DNA from 2 places in the Xanthomonas sp. WHRI 7945 genome. Region 2 is predicted to be linked to the other one. Evidence: predicted binding sites of a transcription regulator. Region 2 holds the regulator's gene; the other holds the start of a gene.
The links. The regulator FliA, encoded in region 2, starts transcription of late flagellar genes. The targets are predictions, from matches to a motif close to TAAAGTTTNNCNNNCNNNGGCCGATAA.
Positions count from the first base shown of each region.

Region 1: a site for FliA is predicted at 2,101-2,127, ahead of VDQ83_RS17805 (GGDEF domain-containing protein). Genes of this name have one in related genera too.

Region 1 is NZ_JAYIQP010000033.1:15,335-26,709, reverse strand. Features, by position in the region: gene VDQ83_RS17810 (catalase) at 1-1,812, opposite strand, end outside; gene VDQ83_RS17805 (GGDEF domain-containing protein) at 2,240-3,709, shown strand; gene VDQ83_RS17800 (hypothetical protein) at 3,767-4,492, shown strand; gene VDQ83_RS17795 (class I SAM-dependent methyltransferase) at 4,731-5,519, opposite strand; gene VDQ83_RS17790 (DUF2938 domain-containing protein) at 5,521-6,012, opposite strand; gene VDQ83_RS17785 (helix-turn-helix domain-containing protein) at 6,095-6,544, shown strand; gene gcvP (aminomethyl-transferring glycine dehydrogenase) at 6,765-9,626, opposite strand; glycine riboswitch at 9,728-9,834, opposite strand; gene VDQ83_RS17775 (multidrug effflux MFS transporter) at 10,167-11,375, shown strand, end outside.
Region 2 is NZ_JAYIQP010000002.1:86,996-98,370, forward strand. Features, by position in the region: gene VDQ83_RS02285 (chemotaxis protein CheA) at 1-1,513, opposite strand, end outside; gene VDQ83_RS02290 (protein phosphatase CheZ) at 1,518-2,126, opposite strand; gene cheY (chemotaxis response regulator CheY) at 2,126-2,518, opposite strand; gene VDQ83_RS02300 (RNA polymerase sigma factor FliA) at 2,536-3,285, opposite strand; gene VDQ83_RS02305 (MinD/ParA family ATP-binding protein) at 3,282-4,166, opposite strand; gene flhF (flagellar biosynthesis protein FlhF) at 4,153-5,808, opposite strand; gene flhA (flagellar biosynthesis protein FlhA) at 5,992-8,076, opposite strand; gene flhB (flagellar biosynthesis protein FlhB) at 8,073-9,203, opposite strand; gene VDQ83_RS02325 (diguanylate cyclase) at 9,386-11,375, opposite strand, start outside.

The sequences.
Region 1 (11,375 bases), on a different contig from region 2:
GGCCAGCTTCTTGCCGTTGCTGAGCGTGGCGCCGCCCAGCTTCGGCGCCACGATCTTGACCGTGGCGCCGGCGTCGCGCGCGGCTTTCTGCAGGCTCTGTACCGTCGCCGCGTCGGAGCCGTCGTGGATCAGGATGCCGATCGCGCGTCCCTGCAGGGTGTGCTTCATCTTGCCGATCAGCTGCAGCGCCGGCGACGGTGGCATGTCCTGCGGCGCCACCGCTGCGGGCGGTGCCGGCGGCAGCGCCGCCATGCCCAGGCCGTCGGCCACGCGCTGCGCCAGCGCCGGATCGACGTGGCGCAGATGCCCGACCACCGCCTCGCGCACATGCGCGGTCTCCACCTTGGACAGCTCGAACACCAGCGCCGAGGCCATGTGCGCCTGCTCGGGCTTGCTCTGGCTGCGGAAGAACATGCGCGCCTGGCTGTAGTGGTCGGCGAAGCTCGCCGCGCGCACGCGGCCCTTGCTGCCCTGCTCGCCCGGCGTGGCGTGGCTGGGGAAGCCGCGCACGCTCTCGCGCGGGGTGTCGTCCTGCAGCGAGCTGGGTTCGTAGGCGACGCGGCCCTTGGGCACGCCCATCTGCATGTGGCCGTCGCGCTGCAGGTTGGCGAACGGGCACTTCGGCGCATTGATCGGGATCTGGTGGAAGTTCGGCCCGCCCAGGCGGCTGAGCTGGGTGTCCAGGTAGGAGAACAGGCGGCCCTGCAGCAGCGGATCGTTGGAGAAGTCGATGCCCGGCGCGATGTTGGCCGGGCAGTACGCCACCTGCTCGGTCTCGGCGAAGAAGTTGTCCGGCCAGCGGTCCAGCACCATGCGCCCGACGATCTTCAGCGGCACCAGTTCCTCGGGAATCAGCTTGGTGGAATCGAGATGGTCGAACGGGAACTTGTCGGCCTCTTCCTCGGTGAACAGCTGCACGCCCAGTTCCCATTCCGGGAACTCGCCGTGCTGGATCGCCTCGAACAGATCGCGGCGGTGGAAGTCCGGATCGGCGCCGGCCAGCTTCACCGCCTCGTCCCAGACCGTGGATTGCAGGCCCAGCTTGGGCCGCCAGTGGAACTTGACGAAGGTGCTGTTGCCGTGGCCGTCGAGCAGGCGGAAGCTGTGGATGCCGAAGCCTTCGATCATGCGCAGCGAGCGCGGGATGGTCCGGTCGCTCATCGCCCACATGATCATGTGCAGCGATTCGGGGGTCAGCGAAACGAAGTCCCAGAACGTGTCGTGCGCGCTGGCCGCCTGCGGGAAGCCGCGGTCCGGCTCCATCTTCACCGCGTGGATCAGGTCCGGGAACTTGATCGCATCCTGGATGAAGAACACCGGGATGTTGTTGCCGACCAGGTCCCAGTTGCCTTCCTTGGTGTAGAACTTGACCGCGAAGCCGCGCACGTCGCGCGGCGTGTCCACCGAGCCGGCGCCGCCGGCGACGGTGGAAAAGCGGGTGAACACCGGGGTCTTGACGCCGACCTCGGTGAGGATCTTGGCGGTGGTGTACTGGTCCAGCGAGGCGGTCAGCTCGAAATAGCCGTGCGCGGCGCTGCCGCGCGCGTGCACGATGCGCTCGGGGATGCGTTCGTGATCGAAGTGGGTGATCTTCTCGCGCAGGATGAAGTCTTCCAGCAACGTCGGCCCGCGCGGGGTGGCGCGCAGCGAGTTCTGGTTGTCGGCGACCGGGATGCCCTGGTTGGTGGTCAGCGGCGGATGCGTGCCGCCGGCGCTCTGGCGCAGTTCGTCGCCGACACCGCGTCGGTCGGCGACGGCGCTGGTATCGACGGGAGTGCTGGACTTGCTGGGCTTGCGCGGCGAGCTGGCCATGGGATGATGCTCCGGGGGATGGGGCGAAACGGCAGAAGGCAGCACGTGCTGCAGGAAAAGCGATGGAGCATCCGCTCGATGCTGTGCCGCGGGGCGTGAACGGTCCGTGCACCTTCCGCTCGCCATGCGAGGCGCTGCAGGTCGCGACGCGGCGCGAGCAGGGCGCACCTGGGTGGGGCCGCTGCGTCGGGTGGTGGCCAGCTGCGATGGGGGTCCCGGTTGCGCAACGGTGCAGGCACTACGATCGAGGGTTTGAGTGGCGGAGCGGGCGTCTCCGCCAGCTGGCGCTACAGAATCGCGGCGCGGCGCCGATAGTGCGTTGAGTCTGGCTCCATCGACGCGCCCCCGCGTGGGAGGGGCGAACATCGGCAGCGGCTGCGATGCAGTGCGCCGCCGGCCTATCGTGTGACGGAGACCGAACGTAGTGTTGCCTATCGTCGTCATCGGATTGTTGCTCGCCCATGCCGTGGTCGCGCATGGCGGCGGCACCGGCACGCCCGCGGCGCACTGGTGCGGCCTGGCGGTGCAGGCCATGGCGGTGCTGGCGGTGCTGCGCCGGCTGAGGCATGCGTCGGTGGTGGACCGGATGCCGTGGCGGCTGCTGGCGTGCATGGTCGGCGTGCAGATGCTGTGGACCGGCTGCAACCTGCTGGCGCTGCTGGTGCCGCAGCACGGCCCGGCGCTGCAGAAGCTGGGGGTGATGTTTTCCGGCTCGTCGATGCTGCCGGCGCTGTTCCTGATCGCGCGCTCGTTCAACCGGCCGCAGCCGCGGCTGATCGTGGCGCTGGACGCGTTGCTGGCGCTGGCCGGTGCCGGCCTGCTGTATCTGCTGATCGATCTGGCGCTGTCCTCCAGCGATGGCTTCTCCGAACCCGACGTCAGCCTGATCATCAACCATGGCGACGCGATGGGCCTGCTGCTGGCGTCGATGGCCACGCTGCGGCTGCTCGGCGCCGGCGGTTGCAGCCGCCGCCATTTCTATTTCACCGCCAGCGCCTATCTGTGGGTCAATGGCGCGGTGGCGGCGCTGTACAACCGCATCGAGCTGGGCGGGCTGCCGTGGTGGGGCGGGCTGCTGATCGACCTGCCCGGTGCGGTGCTGGTGCTGGTCGCGTCGCTGCCGCGCGGGCGCTGGTTGCGCCGCGCGCGGCCGACCTTGCGCGGCGCGGAACTGATCGCCGCGTTCGCGCCGATCGTGTTCTCGCTGGCGGTGCTGTTGCTGGCGATCAGCGTGGCGCGGGTGAGCTTCGTCTGGGGCATGGCCGCGGCCACGCTGGCGGTGATGGTGTACGGGGTGCACGTGGCGTTCCTGCACAGCGAGCACCTGGAAATCCAACGCATGAGCCGCTTGAGCACGCGTCGCCTGCAGCAGCAGGTGGCGCGCGATCCGCTGACCGGCATCGCCAACCGGGTCGGCCTGGCGGCGCGCTTGCGCGAGCTGGACAGCGGCATGGAGTGTTCGCTGCTGATGATCGACATCGACTTCTTCAAGCAGTTCAACGACAGCCACGGCCACGTGGTCGGCGACGCCTGCCTGGTCGAGGTGGCCACCGCGCTGGCCGAAGCCTTGCCCGCGCATACCGCCACGGTGGCGCGCTACGGCGGCGAGGAATTCGCGGTGGTGCTGCCGGACACCGCGGCCGACGCCGCCGACGCGATCGCGCAGCGCCTGCTGGCGGCGATCGCGCAGCGGCAGATCCCGCATCCGGCCAGCCCGATGGGGGTGGTCACGGTCAGCATCGGCATTGCCACCCGACCGGCCACCGCCGATGCGGCAATCGAGTTGCTGCACCACGCCGACGCCGCGCTGTACCGCGCCAAGCGCAACGGCCGCAATTGCTGCGCGCACGCGCAGGATGCGGCGGCGGGCGCGTCGGGCGTCGCCGCGCCGGGCTGAGGCGCCGCCGGCATTCGTGCCACCATGACGGCTCCTTCCTGCATGTTCGAGAGTGCGATGGCGCCCAGGTTCGCGTGGTCGTGTCTGCCCCTGCTGCTTGCCGCGTCCGCCGCCGCGCAGGCGCTGGAACCGCCCGCGGTCACCTATCCGCCGCTGCCCGCGCACGGCCGCGATGCCGCCGCGTTCGTGCCGTCGGGTTGGACGCTGGAGTTCGAGCGCCGCGGCGATTTGAACGGCGATGGCCGCGCCGACCTGTTGCTGGTGCTGAAGATGGCCGATCCACGCAACGTGCTGGACAACGGCGGCTTCGGCCCGGACCGCTTCGACACCAACCCGCGCATGCTGGCGGTGGCCTTCGCCGAGGGCGACGGCTACCGGCTGGCGCTGCGCGACCACACGCTGATCCCGCGGCCGGACGCACCGAACATGGAGGACTATCTCGATGGCGGCGAACCCGCCATCGCGCGCGGCGCGCTCTCGGTCAACCTGCACCAGTTCTCCAGCGCCGGCAGTTGGAACACCTCCGAGACGACCTTCCTGTTCCGCTACCGGCAGGACTGCTTCCAGCTGATCGGCTACGACATGCGCGGCCTGCACCGCGGCAGCGGCGAGGTCACGGAGATCAGCGTGAACTACCTGACCGGCAAGGCCAAGCTGAGTGGTGGCAGCATCGAGGACAGCGCGCTGCGCACGCACTGGCGCCAGCTGCCCAAGCAGCCGCTGCGCTGCCTGCAGCAGGTCGGCGACGGCTTCGCCTTCGATCCCGGCGTGGCGCGCGCCTGAGCGCGGCGCGCTTCGCAAAAGCACGCCGGCGCCGCATACATCGCTGGCGTCTTCTTCGGTGCGTGGCAGGGAGAGCGATGCCACCATGTCGTCCTTGTACGCATCCACCGGAATGCGGCCGGCTCGCGCGGGTAGGCATGCGCCCACTCGCCGGCGTCGCATCACGCCGAACGCTCAAGCGCTTGTCCAGTTGCGGCGTCACGGCACGGATGAGCTGTTCGTCCAGGCCAGGGCAGGGCTATTGCGGAACACGCCCCGTCACCGCATTGGCGCGGGCGCTGCAGGTGAGACGGCCGGAAATTTCCGCTGGCAGGCGCGCCCGGAGACGTGCCTTGAGAACGGCCAGGTCCTCGGTCGCCATCGTCGCGAGCGTCGCTCCGACGCTCGGCGCTCCCAGGACCGTCGCCCAGAAGTCGTCGAAGCCGGCGAACGTGCGGCGCACGTCGATTTCCCGCGTATCAATCGCATCCAGACCAGCGCCAGCCCACAACTCCCGCATGACCTCCATCCGTGACGCCTCGGGACTCGGCGGCGCCGGAACCGCGATGCCAAGCTGGCGGATTTCCGCCAGCAGCGCTTCATACGGAAAGCCGCCGCCCGGCATGTCCCAGGCGTAAGCGGCAACGGTGCCGCCAGGGCGCACCACGCGTTCCATTTCGGCAATGCCCTTGGCCGGATCGGGAACGAAGAACACCACCAAGGGCATGACGGCGACATCGAACGCGCTGTCGGGGCAAGGCAGCGCCATCGCATCCCCTTGGCGGAACTGCGCGGTGCCAAGCCCAGGCCGCATGCGCGCGTAGGCAAGCTGCTCCTCGGAGGGATCCACACCCTGTACCGAGGCCGGGCGACAGCGCGCGAGGAGCATCTCGGTGAAGGCGCCATTGCCACAGCCGACGTCCAGCCAGCGCTGGTCCGGCTCCGGTGCGAGCCAGTCGAGGAACGTGTTCCCCGCAAGCCGGCTCCACGTTCCCATGTACCGCTCATATGCCGCGCCATCGTGGAAATGGATCTGATCGGTCTTCATGTCAGGCTCCCGACAGTTCGATCAACGCGGCCGAAAGAAACAGCCCGGCCCCGAATACCGCGTGTGTCGCCAGGCTGCGCAGGCAGTTCCTCAATGGCGTGGGCGTCTTCGACGCTGCGAATCCCGCGCCCATGGCGGGCTGCATGACCAACAGCGGCACCACGACGGTCGCCATGCCCATCGCCACGGCAGGCAACAAGGCAGGTTCGCGCAACCAGGCCAGGCCCTGCACGGCCACCATCAGCGCCGCGAAGGCGATGCCGACGGCATAGTGGATCGCCCAGCCAAGCGGCCGCTCGCCCGATATCGGCGCAGCGTCCCCGATACGGGCATGGGCGAACCTGCCGCGACGCAGGTGCCCCGCCCAGCGCCCGACCAAGGCGTAGTCGAGCGTGGGCATGCCCACGCGCCTGAGGGCCAGCAGCCATGCATCCATGACGGCGGTGGCGCCGATCCCGACCAGCATCACCCGTACCGCATCCATCCACGTCATGCCTGTTCCTTTGTCGATTGCTCCAGTGGAGCTTCAATGGCATGGTAGAAGTTGAAGTCAACTTCAAGTCAAGGGGCATGCGATGGACATTGCCGAAGTCGCCAGGCGCACCGGTGTGCCGGCCTCCACGCTGCGGTTCTACGAAAAGAAGGGGCTGCTCCCGGCAAGCCGCGCGGCGGGTGGCCGGCGGCACTTCGCGCCGAACGCGCTCGACCAGTTGGCGCTGATCGCGCTGGGGCAGGCCGGGGGGCTGTCGCTGGACGACATCCACGCCATGCTCGGTTCCGGCGGCGCGCTGCAGGTGGACAGAACGCTGCTGTCGGCGAAGGCCGACGACATCGACGCGACCATCAAGCGTCTCCGCACGATGAGCCAGGGACTGCGCCATGCCGCGGCATGCCCTGCCGTCCAGCATGCGCAATGCCCGACCTTCCAGCGGCTGCTCAAGGCCGCTGCCGCAGGCCGGTTGCAGCAAGCTGCGGCGTCCCCGGCGGTGCCCAAGCGCCAAGCCAGGCGCCTCCCGCCGCGCTGAAGGCCATCAGCTTGCTCGTGCGCCGCATGGAAACGGCGTGCGGGCCAATCGCGCCGAGTTCGGAAAGCCCCCACAGGGTGGATGCCCGCGAGTCTTCGAGACTGCTTTCCGTATCGGGCTTGCGCCGCGTCCGGCAAGTGCCGGGCTATACACGTCAAAAAAAAGCCGGCCGCGACGTGCGCGGCCGGCTTTGGTAGTAACGGCGCAGCGACGCGGAGCGTTACGCCACCACGTCGTCCTTGTACGCGTCCACCGGGATGCAGGCGCACATCACGTTCTTGTCGCCGTAGACGTTGTCCACGCGCGCCACCGGCGGCCAGTACTTGGCCTGCTTGAGCGTGGGCAGCGGGAACGCGGCCAGTTCGCGCGGATAGGCATGCGTCCACTCGCCGGCGGTGACCTGCGCGGCGGTGTGCGGGGCGTGCTTGAGCGGATTGTCCTCGCGGTCCAGGCGGCCGTCCTCGATCGCGGCGATCTCCTCGCGGATCTGGATCATCGCGTCGATGAAGCGGTCCAGCTCGTGCAGCGATTCGCTCTCGGTCGGCTCGACCATCAGCGTGCCGGCGACCGGGAAGCTCAGGGTCGGCGCGTGGAAGCCGAAATCGATCAGGCGCTTGGCCACGTCCTCGGCGCCGATGCCGGTGGTCTTCTCCAGCGGGCGCACGTCGAGGATGCACTCGTGCGCGACCAGGCCGTTGCGGCCGGTGTACAGGGTCTTGTAGTGCGGCGCCAGGCGCTTGGCGATGTAGTTGGCGTTGAGCAGCGCGACCTGGGTCGCCTTGCGCAGCCCGGCGTTGCCCATCATGGTGATGTACATCCAGCTGATCGGCAGGATCGAGGCGCTGCCGAAGCTGGCCGCGCTGACCATGCCGACGTCGCCTTCGCCGCCCAGCGTCTTCGGCAGGTAAGGGGCGAGGTGCGACTTCACCGCGCACGGGCCCACGCCCGGGCCGCCGCCGCCGTGCGGGATGCAGAAGGTCTTGTGCAGGTTCAGGTGCGACACGTCCGAGCCCCACTTGCCGGGCTTGGCCACGCCGACCAGGGCGTTCATGTTGGCGCCGTCGGTGTAGACCTGGCCGCCGTGCGCATGCACCGCCTCGCAGATCGCCACCACGTCTTCCTCGAACACGCCGTGGGTGGACGGGTAGGTGATCATCAGCGCGGCCAGGCGATCGCTGTACTTCTCGGCCTGGGCGCGGATGTCGTCGACATCGACGTTGCCGTTGGCGTCGCACTTGGTGACCACGACCTTCATGCCGCACATCTGCGCCGAGGCCGGATTGGTGCCGTGCGCCGATTCGGGGATCAGGCAGATGTCGCGATGCGCCTCGCCGCGCGCGCGGTGGTAGGCGCGGATCGCCAGCAGGCCGGCGTATTCGCCCTGCGCGCCGGAGTTGGGCTGCAGGCTCACCGCGTCGTAGCCGGTGCATTCGACCAGCATCGCTTCCAGTTCGTCGATCAGCTGCTTGTAGCCGACGGACTGCTCGGCCGGGGCCAACGGATGGATCGCGCCGAATTCCGGCCAGGTCACCGGGATCATCTCGGCGGTGGCGTTGAGCTTCATCGTGCAGCTGCCGAGCGGGATCATGGTGCGATCCATCGCCAGGTCCTTGTCGGCCAGCGCGCGCATGTAGCGCAGCAGTTCGTGCTCGCTGTGGTGGGTGTTGAACACCGGGTGCTGCAGGAACGCACTGCTGCGGCGCAGGCTTTCGGGCAGCGCATCGGCGGTGGCGGCGTCGAGCGCGTCGACATCGGCCTGCGCGCCGAACAGCTGCGCCAGCGCGACCACGTCGGCGCGGGTGCTGGTCTCGTCCAGGCTGATGCCGACCGCCTCGCTGTCGATCGCGCGCAGGTTGATGCCGGCCGCGCGCGCCTTGGCGTGGACCGCCTCGGCGTCGATCGCCTTGACGTGCAGCGTGTCGAAGAAGCGCTCGCCGACCGTGACGCCGGCGCTGCGCAGCGCCGCGGCCAGGATCGCGGCCAGGCGGTGGGTGCGCCGGGCGATGCGGGTCAGGCCGTCGGGGCCGTGGTAGACCGCGTACATCGAGGCCATCACCGCCAGCAGCACCTGCGCGGTGCAGATGTTGGAGGTGGCCTTCTCGCGGCGGATGTGCTGCTCGCGGGTCTGCAGGGTGAGGCGGTAGGCGGGGTTGCCGGCGGCGTCGATCGACACGCCAATCAGGCGGCCCGGCATCGAGCGCTTGTAGGCGTCGCGGCAGGCCATGAACGCGGCGTGCGGGCCGCCGAAGCCGAACGGCACGCCGAAGCGCTGCGAGTTGCCGACCACGATGTCCGCGCCCCATTCGCCGGGCGCGGCGATCAGGGTCAGCGCCAGCAGGTCGGTGGCCACCGCGACCAGGCCGCCGCGCGCGTGCACCGCGTCGGCCAGCGCCTTGTGATCACCGATATGGCCGAAGCTATCCGGGTACTGCAGCAGCACGCCGAAGCACTCGGCCTGCAGCGCTTCCTCCGGCGTGCCCACGCGCAGCACGATGCCCAGCGGCTCGGCGCGGGTGCGCAGCAGTTCCAGGGTCTGCGGATGCACCGCGTCGTGCACGAAGAAGGTGTCGGACTTGGCCTTGGCCGAGCGCTTGGCCAGGGTCATCGCCTCGGCCGCGGCGGTGGCCTCGTCCAGCAGCGAGGCGTTGGCGATCTCCATGCCGGTCAGGTCCGCGCACATGGTCTGGAAGTTGATCAGCGCTTCCATGCGGCCCTGCGAGATCTCCGCCTGGTACGGGGTGTAGGCGGTGTACCAGGCCGGGTTCTCGAGGATGTTGCGCAGGATCACCTTCGGCGTGTGGGTGCCGTAGTAGCCCTGGCCGATGAAGCTGCGCAGCACCTGGTTGCGCTCGGCGATGGCGCGGATCTTGGCCAGCGCCTCCTCTTCGGTGATCGCCTCGGGCAGCGCCAGCGGCAGCGGCGACTTGATCTTGGCGGGGACGATGGCGTCGGTCAGCGCCTCCAGCGAGTCGTGGCCGACGGCGCGCAGCATGTGCGCGATCTCGGCGTCGTTCGGGCCGATGTGGCGCTCGACGAAGGCCGAGTGGTGTTCGAGGTCGCGCAGCGAGGGGGTCTTAGACATGGCGGTCGTCCGGCAGAGGAGGGCACGAAGGGCGGAGGACGCACGGATGCCGCCGTCGGCCGCAACTGCGGACACGACCGACGGGAAGCCACATGTCTTCCCACTGCCCCTCTGTCCTTTTGCCTGAGAGTTTGGAAGCGGCGGCGGGTGCGCTGCGCTTCGTGCCCCTTCGGCGCCGGGTTGGACCGGTCTCTCCAGAGTCTTGGTGCGGGTGGTATCGGGCCTGAGCGATTACGGGCGTTTGCGCCTTCGGCAGCGGGTCGCCCCGCTTCTCCCACCATGCTGCCCGGCGATTATAGCGTGGCCGGCGGCGGCCACGGCGGCGGCGCGCGCATGCCCAGGCGGGGCGTCCGCAGCGGCTTGCTGAACGCGATGGCGGTCATCCGGCGCATGGGCATGGGCAGGCCGGTGTGGCGCTTAACGCGGCGTCCGCCAGGGCTTATCATGGGCACTCTCCTTTGTCCCCAAGCGCCGCCCACCGTCGGGCGGTGCCGTCGCGCGTTCGCCGCCTGGCGCGAGCGGCCTTCCAGGATCTCCCGCATGACGCTCCCGACGACCTCGACCCGCCGCCTGGCACTGCTGCTGGCCGGGCTGGCGATGTTCGGCCCGTTCTCGATCGACACCATCTTCCCGGCGTTCCCGCAGCTGGCGCAGCGCCTGCGCGCCGACCCGGTGGCGATCCAGCAGACGGTCAGCGTGTACCTGCTGGCCTACGCGCTGATGGGCCTGGCGCATGGGCCGATGTCCGATGCCTGGGGGCGCAAGCGGGTGATCGTCGGCGGGCTGGTGGTGTTCATCCTGGCCTCGGCCGGCTGCGCGCTGTCGCGCGATCTGGACACGCTGCTGGCGTTCCGCGCGCTGCAGGGCTTCTCCGCCGGCGTGGGCATGATCGTCGGCCGCGCGGTGATCCGCGACCTGTACCACGGCCACGATGCGCAGCGGCTGATGAGCCAGGTGTCGATGATCTTCGGCATCGCCCCGGCGATCGCACCGATCATCGGCGGCTGGCTGCTGGCCACCGGCGCCGGCTGGCCGCTGATCTTCTGGTTCCTGGTCGGGTTCTCGGCGCTGCTGCTGGTCGCCACCTTGCGCTGGATGCCGGAGACGCACCCGCCGCAGGCGCGCACCCCGCTGGCACCGCGCACGCTGCTGCGCGACTACATCGCCATCGCGTTCAACGCGCGTTTCCAGCGCCTGGCCGCCGCCGGTGCCTTCAACTTCGGCGGCGTGTTCCTGTACATCGCCTCGGCGCCGGTGTTCGTCATCGACCTGCTGCACCTGACCGAGCGCGACTTCGCCTGGCTGTTCATCCCCACCATCGGCGGCATGACCCTGGGCTCGTTCCTGTCCGGGCGCATGGCCGGGCGCATCGGGCCGACGCGGCAGGTGCGCATCGGCTTCATTTGCTGCGGCGTGTCGATGGTCGGCAACATCGCCTACACCGCGCTCGCGCCGCAGATCGCGCTGCCGTGGGCGGTGCTGCCGATCTTCGTCGCCGGGGTGGGCATGGCGCTGATCTTCCCGATCCTGGCGCTGGCGGTGCTGGACATGTACCCGCGCCAGCGCGGGCTGGCCTCGTCGCTGCAGGCCTTCACCCAGCTGATGGTCAACGCGGTGGTGGCCGGGGTACTGTCGCCGCTGCTCAGCGGCCGCCCGATCCACCTGGCGCTGGGCTCGGGCGCGTTCTTCCTGCTCGGCTGGGCGTTCTGGCGCTGGGAGCGGCGCAGCGGCCGACGCCTGCCGCGCCCG
Region 2 (11,375 bases):
ATTGGCGCAGGTCGACCAGCGGCAGGGTGTGCGATTGCCGGTCGAGCACGGCGCGGCCGTCGAACCAGCCCAGCGAGCGGCTCGGCGCGTGCAGCACTTCCACCACGCGCGCCAGCGGCAGCGCATAGACGGTGTCGCCGGCCTGCACCAGCAGGGTCGGCAGGATCGCCAGGGTCAGCGGCACGCGGATCAGGAAGCGGCTGCCGCGGCCCAGTTCGGACTGGATCTGGATCTGCCCGCTGAGTTCGCGGATGCGCGACTGCACCACGTCCATGCCGACGCCGCGGCCGGAGATGTCGGTGACTTCGGATTTGGTCGAGAAGCCGGGCAGGAACACCAGGTGCAGGCATTCCTCGGTGGTCAGCCGCGCGGCGGCTTCCGGATCGATCAGGCCCTTCTCGCGCGCCTTCTGGCGCAGGCGTTCGGGGTCGATGCCGGCACCGTCGTCCTGTACCTCGATGCTGACGTAGTCGCCTTCCTGCTGCGCCGACAGGCGCACGTGGCCGCCGCGCGGCTTGCCGGTGGCCTCGCGCAGCGCCGGGGTCTCGATGCCGTGGTCGATCGCGTTGCGCACCAGGTGCACCAGCGGATCGGCCAGCGCCTCGACCAGGTTGCGGTCCAGTTCGGTTTCGGCGCCGATCAGTTCCAGGTCCACTTCCTTGTTGAGGGAGCGGGCGACGTCGCGCGCCACCTTCGGGAAGCGCGAGAACACCTTGCCGACCGGCTGCATGCGGGTGCGCATCACCGCCGACTGCAGGCGCGCGGTGGCGATGTCCAGGCTGCTGACCGCGCGGTCCAGTTCCTCGTCGCGCAGGCGCACGCGCAGGGTCTTGAGCCGGTTGCGCGACAGCACCAGTTCGCCGATCAGGTTGACGATCGCGTCCAGGCGCTTGGTGTCCACGCGCACGGTGTGTTCGGGTTCGGCGGCCTTGGCCGGCGCGCCGGCGGGCTTGGCGCTGGGTGCCGGCCGCGGCGCGGCGGCCGGTACCGGCAGCGCGGCCGGTGCGGCACCGCCGTGCAACTGGTCGAGCAACGCTTCGAATTCGTCGTCGTCGATCATCTCGCTGTTGCCGCCCGCGGCCGCTGCCGGCGCGGCGACCGCAGCGGCCTTGGCGCTGGGTGCGGCGGTCTCTTCGCCGCTGGTCGCGAACTGCGCGATCAGCTGCTGCGGCGCGCGCGGCGGTTCGTTGCCGCTGCCGAACGCGTCGAGCATCGATTGCAGGTAGTCCAGCGACTGCTGCGCGGCGTCGAAGTGCCGCGCCTGCAGTGTGGCCTGGCCGGCGCGGGCCTGGCCCAGGGTGTCCTCGGCGGCGTGGCACAGCTCGACCATGGCGTTGATCGCCAGGAAGCCGGCGCCGCCCTTGAGCGTGTGGAAGCCGCGGAACACCGCGTTGAGCTGGTCGCTGTCCTCGGGCGCCTGCTCCAGCGACACCAGCTGCTCGCCGAGCCGGTCCAGGATTTCCTGGGCTTCGATGATGAAGTCGGCAGCGATGTCGTCGGGTACGGCGCTCATAAAATTACAATCCCAGTCCGGACAGCAGGTCGTCGGCGTCGTTCTGCGACACGCCGTGACGGTCCAGTCCGGCCAGTGCGGGGCCGGCCAGGCTGCCGTCGGGTTTCTTGTCTTCCTTCGGCGGCAGGCCGAGCGCGCCGAAGCCTTCGTGGACGCGGCGCACGATGGTCGCGACGCGGCGGATGATCTGCCCGGTCAGGTCCTGGAAGCTCTGCGCCAGGGCCATCTCGGTGAGGTTGTGGCGGATCTTGTCGAGGATCTCGCCCTGGTCGCCGGTCAGCCCGCCGGCGCGCAGCTGTTCGGCCAGTGCGCGGCATTCCTCGGCCAGGTCCAGGGTGCGGTGGCTGGCCTCTTCGGTCATCGCCACCACGTGGTCCAGGCGCGAGCAGGCATCGTCCAGCTCGCCGGCCTCGGTGGGCACGGTCGGCAGTTCGCCGAGCGCCTGGCCCAGGTCGCGCGCCAGCCTGCTCAGGCCCTGCATCATCGGCCGCGTGCGCCAGGCGGCGAGCGTGTCGATTTCCTTGCGCCATCCGGCTTCGTCGCCTTTTTCCAGTGCGTCCAGCGCACCTTGCAGGCGTTCGATCAGGGCGCTGCGTTCGGCGGTGGCTTCCATCAGGCGGTCGCTCCCAGGCGCTCGAAGATCTTGCCCAGCTTTTCCTGCAGGGTCTGCGCGGTGAACGGCTTGATGATGTAGCCGTTCACGCCGCACTGCGCCGCCTCGATGATCTGCTCGCGCTTGGCCTCGGCGGTCACCATCAGCACCGGCAGGTGCTTGAGCTTGTCGTCGGCGCGGATGTTGCGCAGCAGGTCGATGCCGGTCATGCCGGGCATGTTCCAGTCGGTGACCACGAACTCGAACGGTGCCGAGCGCAGTGCAGCCAAGGCACTGTTGCCGTCTTCGGCCTCTGCAGTGTTGGTGAAGCCGAGATCGCCGAGCAGGTTCTTGACGATGCGCCGCATCGTCGAGAAATCGTCCACGATCAAAATCCGCATGTTCTTGTTCACCGCTAACTCCTTGGGTCTTATTCTTCGTCTTCCAGGCCGGCGTCGGCCGCTTCGAACGCTTTCAAGCGCCCGCGCAACCGTACCGTGGCCTGGCCGTGGATCTGGCAGACGCGCGACTCGCTGACACCGAGCACCGCGCCGATTTCCTTCAGGTTCAATTCCTGTTCGTAGTACAGCGACAGCACCAGCTGCTCGCGTTCGGGCAACTGCGCGATCGCCTTGCCCAGCTCGCGGCCGAATTCGCTGCGTTCCAGCATCTGCTGCGGATTGGGCCCGCCCTTGGCGATGGTGTCCAGCTCGCCGTGGTCCTCGACCCGCGATTCCAGGCTCAGCACCTGGCCGCGCGCGGCATCTTCCATCAAGCGCAGGTATTCGGGAAGCGGCATGTCCATCGCTGCGGCCACTTCGTTGGCGGCGGCGGCGCGGCCGGTGCTCTGCTCGATCTTGCGGATCGCCGAGGCGGCGTCGCGGGCGCGGCGGTGCACCGAGCGCGGCACCCAGTCGCCGCGGCGGATCTCGTCGATCATCGAGCCGCGGATGCGGATCGAGGCGTAGGTCTCGAACGAGGCGCCCTGGTCGGCATCGTAGCTGCGCGAGGCCTCGATCAGGCCGATCATGCCGGCCTGGATCAGGTCGTCGATCTCGACGCTGGCCGGCAGCCGCGCGGCCAGGTGGTGGGCGATGCGCCGCACCAGGTCAGAATGCTGGGCGATGTAGTCGTTGGAGCTGTTGCGCTGCACGGCGCGGTATTGGGCGGCGACGTTCATGCGGCGACCCCCCGCTGGATGATCCGTTCGACGAAGAACTCGACGTTGCCGCGCGGCGCGGTCGGTGCCTGCCAGCGCGCGGTGCGCCGGGCGATCTCGGCGATCGCCTGCGCCGACGGGCTGGACGGGTAGGCCTTGACCACCGGTTGCTGGCGCTGCACCGCCAGGCGCAGCCAGTCGTCCTGCGGCACGCAGCCCAGGTAGTTCAGCGACACGTCGCCGAGGAACTTCTCGCAGACCCGGCTCAGCTTGTCGTACAGCAGGCGGCCTTCGTTGAGGTCGCGGACCATGTTGGCGACGATCTGCACCCGGTCCACGCCGCGTTCGCGCGACAGCACCTTGATCAGCGCGTAGGCGTCGGTGATCGAGGCCGGCTCGTCGCAGACCACCACCACCGCGTCCTGCGCGGCCTGGCAGAAGGTCAGCACGCTGTCGGTGATGCCGGCGGCGGTGTCGATGACCATCACGTCCAGCTCGCGCTGCAGCTCGGAGAACACATTGACCAGGCCGACGTGCTGGGCCGGCGGCAGCTCGGCCATGTGCCGGCGGCCGGAGGCGGCGGGCACCACCATCAGGCCGTTGGGCATGTCGATGATCACCTCTTCCAGCGTGCAGCGGCCGGCCACCAGGTCGCCAAGGGTGAACTTGGGGGTCAGCCCGAGCACCACGTCGACGTTGGCCAGGCCCAGGTCGGCGTCCAGCAGCAGGGTGCGCTTGCCCATGTCGGCCAGCGCCATCGACAGGTTGACCGAGATGTTGGTCTTGCCGACGCCGCCCTTGCCGCCGGTCACGGCGATGGTACGCACCGGGCCGAGCGGTTCGCTGCGGGTGGCCGACAGGGGGAAGGCATTGGTCAGATTGGCGTAATCACGCGACGGCATGGTTCTGCTCCGGAGTACAGGGCTTATCGGCAGCGCGCCGCAAATCTTCAAGGCGCAATACCAGGCTGGCGGCGTTGGCGCGGTGCAGGTCGTCCGGCACGCGTTGACCATCGGTCACCCAGGTGATGGGAAGCCGGTGGTCCGCGACCACCGACAGAGCACTGCCAAAACGCCCGGTTTCATCCAGCTTGGTCAAGATCACCCCCTGCGGATCGGCGCCGGCGAACCGGCGCACCACCTCGTCCAGGTCGGAGAAATGCGCGTTGGCAGGGAGTACTAGCAAGGACCGGACCACTCGCGACGCGCGCAGCCAGTGCAGCTGCGCGACCAGCGCGCGGTCGCGCTGGCCCATGCCGGCGGTGTCGATCAGCACCAGCTTGTAGTCGCGCAGGCGCTCCAGCAGCTGCTGCAGGGCGGCGTCGCTGTCGGCCTCGTGCACGGCGATGCCGAGCTGGCGGCCGTAGCTGTGCAGCTGTTCGCGGCCGCCGACGCGGATGGTGTCGGTGGTGACCAGGGCCACGTCGCGGGCGGCGTGGCGTTCCAGGAAGCGCGAGGCCAGCTTGGCGATGGTGGTGGTCTTGCCGGCGCCGGTGGGGCCGATCAGGGCGATCACGCCGCCTTCCTCGATCGGGTCCAGCGGGGCGATCGGCAGGCGCTTGGACAGCAGCCCCAGCATCAGCCCGCGGCCGCGGTGCAGCTCCAGGTCGGCGGGGATCTGCATGACCACGTCGCGGGTCAGGCCGCTGTCGAAGCCGTAGTCGTCCATCAGCTCCAGCGCCTGGGCGCGTACCGGCGAGCCGCGCAGGCGTTCGTCGGTGAGCCGGTTCATCTCGCGCTCGATCATCTGCCGCATCAGCGCCAGTTCGTCGCGCAGCTGAGTCAATTGTTCGTCGTTCTGCACGGCCGGGAAGCTCGGCACCGGCGTCAGCGTGGCCGGCGCCGGGATCCCGGCGCTGGCGGCTGCCGCTGCCGGCGCGGTGGTGGCCGCGGCCGACGCGGCGGCCGCTGCGACCGGCGCCGCCGGGGTCAGCGACACCGCGGCGATGTTTTCGAGCCAGCTCGGCACCGCCGCGGCGCTGGCGGCCGCTTCGGCAGCGGCGGCCGGGGCGGCGAACGGGCTCGGCATCGGCACGCTGATCGGCGCGTTGCGGAACACGTCCTCGGGAATGCGGAATTCGGCAGGCGCCTGGGCCGCGGCCGGGGCCGGGGCCGGGGCACGCGGTGCGGCGGCGGGTCGGCTCGGCGCGGTCGCCGCGCCGGCCGGCATCGCCGAGGCGGCGATCGCGGCCGGCTGGGTCAGCGGCCGCGCCGGGGCGGCCTGCGCCGCCGTCGCGTTTGCGGCTGGCGCGCGGCGGTCGCTGATCGCGGCCATCATCGCCATCGCCGAGTTGCCCGCGGCGCCGGCCTTGGCCGCACGCGGCGCCGGGTTGGCGGCCGACACCGGCAGCCGCGCCGTCTCGTCCGGCCGCACCGCGTCCAGCGCCTGCTGCACCAGCGCCTCGTCGTAGTTGCTGGCGGCGACGATCTCGATGCCCTCGTCGGTGCGACGGTTGGACAGGATCACCGCATCCGGGCCGTGCTCGTCGCGCACCATGCGGAACGCGGTGCGCATGTCGGGGGCTACGAAGCGTTTGATTTTCATGCGTGAGTTCTCCGGGACCGGGGACCGGGGACCAGGGACCCGGCAAAAGCCGATGTCCCGGTGCCCAGCGATTGCCTATGTGCTGCCAAATTCATGAGTGCCTAACCATCCAATCGTTGCGTCGGTACCGCTGTGTCGCTCTTCGCTTGTCCGGGTCCCTGGTCCCGGTCCCGGGTCCCCGCTTCAACTAATCGTTCCCACCAACTTCAGCCGCTTGTCTTCCGGTACTTCGCTGTAGGACAGCACCGACAGCGAGGGGACGCTGTGGCGGACCAGGCGGGCCAGCGCGGCGCGGACTTGCGCCGGGACCAGCACCACGGCCGGTTCGTTGCGCGCTTCCTGCTTGCTGACGCATTCGGCCAGGCTCTGGTGCAGTCGCTCGGCCAGGCCGGGTTCCAGCGCGGCACCGTTGCCTTGGGTAGAGTCTTGCAAGACACGTTCCAATTGCGGGGCCAGGGTGAACACCGGCAGTTCGGCGGACATGCCGGCGATTTCCTGGACGATGAACCGGCCCAGCGCATTGCGCACCGCGGCGGTGAGCACGCCGGGTTCCTGACTTTGCGGGGCCTGCTCGACCAGCGCCTCGACGATCTTGCGCAGCTGCCGCACCGGGATCTTCTCGATCAGCAGGTTCTGCAGCACGCGCACCACCACCGACAGCGGCAGCGCCTTGGGGGTGAGGTCCTCGACCAGCTTCGGCGCGCTCTTGGCCAGGGTGGCCAGCAATTGCTGCACTTCCTCGTGGCCGAGCAGTTCCGGGGCGTGTTCGCGGATCAGGTGCGACAGGTGGGTGGCGATCACCGTGGCCGGGTCGACCACGGTGTAGCCCATGGTCTCGGCCTGGGCGCGCTGGTGCGGCTGGATCCAGATGGCGTCCAGGCCGAAGGCGGGGTCCTTGCCGGCGATGCCGTCGATCTTGCCCAGCGCGCCGCCCGGGTCCAGCGCCAGTTCGCGGTCCGGATGGATGTCGGCGGTGGCCACCGGCACCCCGTGCACCAGCAGGCGGTAGGCGTTGGCCGGCAGTTCCAGGTTGTCGCGGATGTGCACCGGCGGTATCAGGAAGCCGATGTCCTGGGTCAGCTTGCGCCGCACGCCCTTGATCCGCGCCATCAATTCGCCGCCCTGGGCCTTGTCCACCAGCGGGATCAGCCGGTAGCCGACCTCCAGGCCCAGCGGATCGATCGGGCGCAGTTCGTCCCAGCCCAGTTCGGCATTGGCCTGCGCGCCGGCGCTGGCCGCCTGCTGCACCGGATCGGGCGTAGCCTCTTCCGGCAGCAGGCTGCGCTTCCACATCTTCCAGGCCAGCAGGCCCAGGATCAGCGCCAGCGTCAAGAAAGCGACGTTGGGCATGCCCGGGACCAGGCCGACCAGTCCCATGATCGCCGCGGCCACCGCCAGCGCTTTGTGCTGGCCGAACACCTGGCCCATCATCGAGGCGCCCATGTCCTGCGAGCGCGAGGCGCGGGTGACCAGCATCGCCACCGCCGAGGACACCAGCAGCGCCGGCAGCTGCGCGACCAGGCCGTCGCCGATCGACAGCAGCGTATAGGTGGACGCGGCCTGGGCGACCGGCATGCCGTGCTGCAGGACGCCGACCGCCATGCCGCCGATGAGGTTGATGAACAGGATCAGGATGCCGGCGATGGCGTCGCCGCGGATGAACTTGCTGGCGCCGTCCATCGAGCCGTAGAAGTCCGCTTCCTCGCGGACCTCCTCGCGCCGGGCCTTGGCTTCCTCGCGGGTCAGCAGGCCGGCGTTGAGGTCGGCGTCGATCGCCATCTGCTTGCCGGGCATGGCGTCGAGGATGAAGCGCGCGGTCACTTCCGACACCCGCCCGGCGCCCTTGGTGATGACCACGAAGTTGATGATGGTCAGGATCGCGAACACCACGATGCCGACCGCGTAGTTGCCGCCGATCACGAACTCGCCGAAGGCCTCGATGACCTTGCCGGCGGCGCCGTGGCCGTCCTGGCCGTTGATCAGGATCACGCGGGTGGAGGCCACGTTCAGCGCCAGGCGCAGCATCGTGGTCATCAGCAGCACGATCGGGAAGATGCTGAACTCCAGCGGCCGCTTCACGTAGACCACGGCCAGCAGCACCATCAGCGAGATCGCGATGTTGAAGGTGAACAGGGCGTCCAGCACCGGCGCGGCCAGCGGCACCACCACCATCGCCAGCATCGCCATTACGATCACCGGCGCGCCCAGGCCGTGCTTGATCATGTCCATCATCTTGCGCGTGTTCATCTGCGCGGCCGGCTGGCTCATGGCTTGCTCCCGGGGGCGAATTCATCGACCTCCAGCGGCGGCAGCGGCGGCATCGGGCCAGTGCGCCAGGCGCGCAGCTGGTACACGTAGGAGAGGATCTGCGCCACCGCCGAATACAGTCTCACGGGAATTTCCTTGCCGAGTTCCCCTTCCCGATACAAGGCGCGTGCCAAAGGTGGCGCAGACACCACTGCGACGCGGTGTTGCTCGCCGATCTCGCGGATGCGGAAGGCCAGTTCGTCCACGCCCTTGGCCACCACGGTCGGCGCGCGCATGCGCCCGCCCTCGTACTTGAGCGCCACCGCGTAGTGGGTGGGGTTGACCACCACCACGTCGGCGCTGGGCACCGCCTCCATCATCCGCCGCTGCGACAGCTGCATCTGCATCTGCCGGATGCGGCCCTTGACCTCCGGGCTGCCCTCGCTCTCCTTCATTTCCCGGCGCACTTCGTCGCGGGTCATCATCAGTTTGCGGATGTGGTTCCACTTCTGGTACGGCGCGTCGATCGCGGCCAGCAGCGCCAGCGCGCCGGCGGTGTACAGCAGCAGGCGCAGGGTGAAGCCCAGGCCGTCGCCGATGGCCTGTTCCAGCGGCTGCCGCATCAGGTTGCGCAGGCCGTCCACGTTGTTGGAGATGCACAGGGCGGCGGCACCGCCGACGAAGCCCATGCGCAGGATCGACTTGAACAGCTCCGCCAGGCTCTCCATGCCGTACAGCCGGGTCAGCCCGGCCATCGGGTTGAGCCGCTCGAGCTTGGGCACCAGCGCGCTGCCGGAGAAGCGCAGGCTGCCCATCAGGATCGGCGCGACGAAGCCGGCCGCCAGGCAGATGCCGACCAGCGGCAGCGCCACCCACAGCAGCCCCAGCAGCAGCTCGCCGAAGTGGCCGAACAGGGCGTCGGGGTGCCCGTACAGGCTCGGGTCCGGGCGCAGCGCGCCCTTCATCCAGTTCACCGCGCCGGCCGTCAGTGAGCCGGACATGCCCATCAGCGCGAAGATGCCGGCGCTGAACACCGCCGCCGTGGCCAGTTCGCGCGAGCGCGGGATGTTGCCCTGCTCGCGCGCTTGGCGCAGGCGTTTTTCGGTCGGTTGTTCGGTCTTTTCGGTGCCTTCTTCGTTTTCGGACATGGCGGTGGGACGAGCCGGGCAGGGGGTTCGACCCAGCCTCCTGCAAGGACCGTTCCGTTCGCCGCGGCCTGGCGGGCGCTGTGCCGCCGCGTGCCGCCGCGCGCACGGCCTACGGCATGGCGCTGCCGCCGCACCGCGCGGATGCCGGCCTGCGCGGCTGGCCGGCAGGACAAGCGCAAGCGTTACTGCTGCAGTTCGACCCGGTTGCGGCCCAGGTGCTTGGCCCGGTACAGGGCCTCGTCGGCGCGGGTCAGCAGTTGCTGCAGGCTTTCGCCCGGGCGGTACCAGGCCACGCCGATCGAGGCGGTGACGGCCAGCTGCTGCGTGCCGATCTGCAAGGGCCGGCCGCCGATCGCGCCGCGCAGGTGCTGCAGCCGCTCCTGCGACGGGATCGGCAGGCCCGGCAGCACGCCCAGCAGTTCCTCGCCGCCGTAGCGGCCGATCAGGTCCGAGCCGCGCAGGTTGGCGTTCAGGCGCCGCGCGACCTTGATCAGCACCGCGTCGCCGACCAGGTGGCCGTGCGCGTCGTTGATGCGCTTGAAGTGGTCCAGGTCGATCATCGCCACCGCCAGCGGCTGGCCCTCGGCCTGGCTGCGCTGCATCTGCGCGGCCAGCGCATCGAGGATGCCGGCGCGGTTGAGCAGGCCGGTCAGCGAGTCGTGCGAGGCCTTCACCGCCAGCGCGGCGCGGGCGATCTCCAGTTCGCGCTTGTCGTGTTCCAGCTCCTGGGTGCGCAATGCGACCAGGTCGGCCAGTTCGCGCTGGCGCTGGCGCAGGCGGCGCTCGCGCCAGTGCAGCGCGGCGATCGCCAGCCCGCCGCCGAGCAGCGCGTACAGCGCCAGCATGGCCTGGCTGCGCCACCACACCGGCGCCACCGAGAACGCCACCCGGGTCGGCGCCGAGGCGCTGCGCCGGTAGGCATCGAGCATCTGGATCTCGAACACGTAGTCGCCCGGCGCCAGCGGCGGGTGCTCGATCTCGAAGTTGGGGGTGTGGATCCAGCGCGTGTGCGCGCCCTGGAAGCGATAGCGGAACGAGACCCGGTTGCGGTCGTCGTAGAGGTTCGGCGAGGCCACTTCGATGTGCAGCGGCTCCTCGCTCCAGGGCAGTCGCGCGCCGGCGGCGATCGGATGGCCGCCGCGGGTGAATTCGGTCAGCGCCACCTTCGGCACGTGCGCCTGGAACAGGCGCTGCGGCGACAGCACATGGCTGACGCCCTTGCTGTTGCCGATCCACACCGAGCCGTCGTCGTCCTCGAAGAACGCCGCCTCGGAGATGTCGTCCCACAGCAGCCCCTGCGACTGGGTCAGGCGCGACCAGCGGGGTCCGTCGTGGACGTCCACGCCCTGGCTGTGGCCGATCCACACGCGGCCGTCGCGGGTCGCCCGGATCAGGTAGACCTGCAGTTCGCGCAGCTGCGGCTCGGCCGCCGCCTGCAGGTGCAGGGTGTCGCCGTCGAGCCGGCCCTGCCAGAGGCCCGGATGGTAGAGCGCCGCCCACACCTGGCCGTCCTCCTGGATCAGCAGCTTGCTGACCCAGGGGTGCGCCGGCGCACCGTTCAGCAGCAGCCGGATCGGGGTCCAGGTGCTGCCGCGCAGCCGGAACACGCCGGCCGCGCCGGACAGCCACAGGCTGCCGTCGCGGCGCTGCTGGATGTCCGAGAACTCGCTGGCCGGCAGCGCCTGCACCCGCTGCGGCAGCGCGTCCGACTGCGGCCGCGCCAGCAGGTACAGGCCGTCGATCGCCAGGATCCAGACCCGGCCCGCGGCATCCAGGTACAGCCGCTTGATCGCGCTGCCGAGCCGCGGATAGGCGCGCAGCAGGCGGCCGTCGCGGTCGTGGTGGTGCAGTTCGCCCAGCGAGCCGATGCTCCACAGCGAGCCGTCGACGGCGCTGCGCATGGCCACGATCTGCAGCCCGGCGTCGGCCAGCCAGGGCTGGAAACGCTCGCCGTCGCGGCGCTGGCGGTTGATGCCGCCTTCGTTGCCGATCAGCAGCGCGCCGGCGCCGTCGCGGTGGATGGTCCAGGTCGGCGCGGTGCTCATGCCCTGCGCGGCGTCCCAGTTCTCGATCCAGCCGTAGCCGTTCCAGCGCACCACGCCTTCGCCGTCCACGGTCATCCACAGGTCGCCGGCGTGGTCGAACGCGAGCGCGACGATGCCGCCGTCGGGC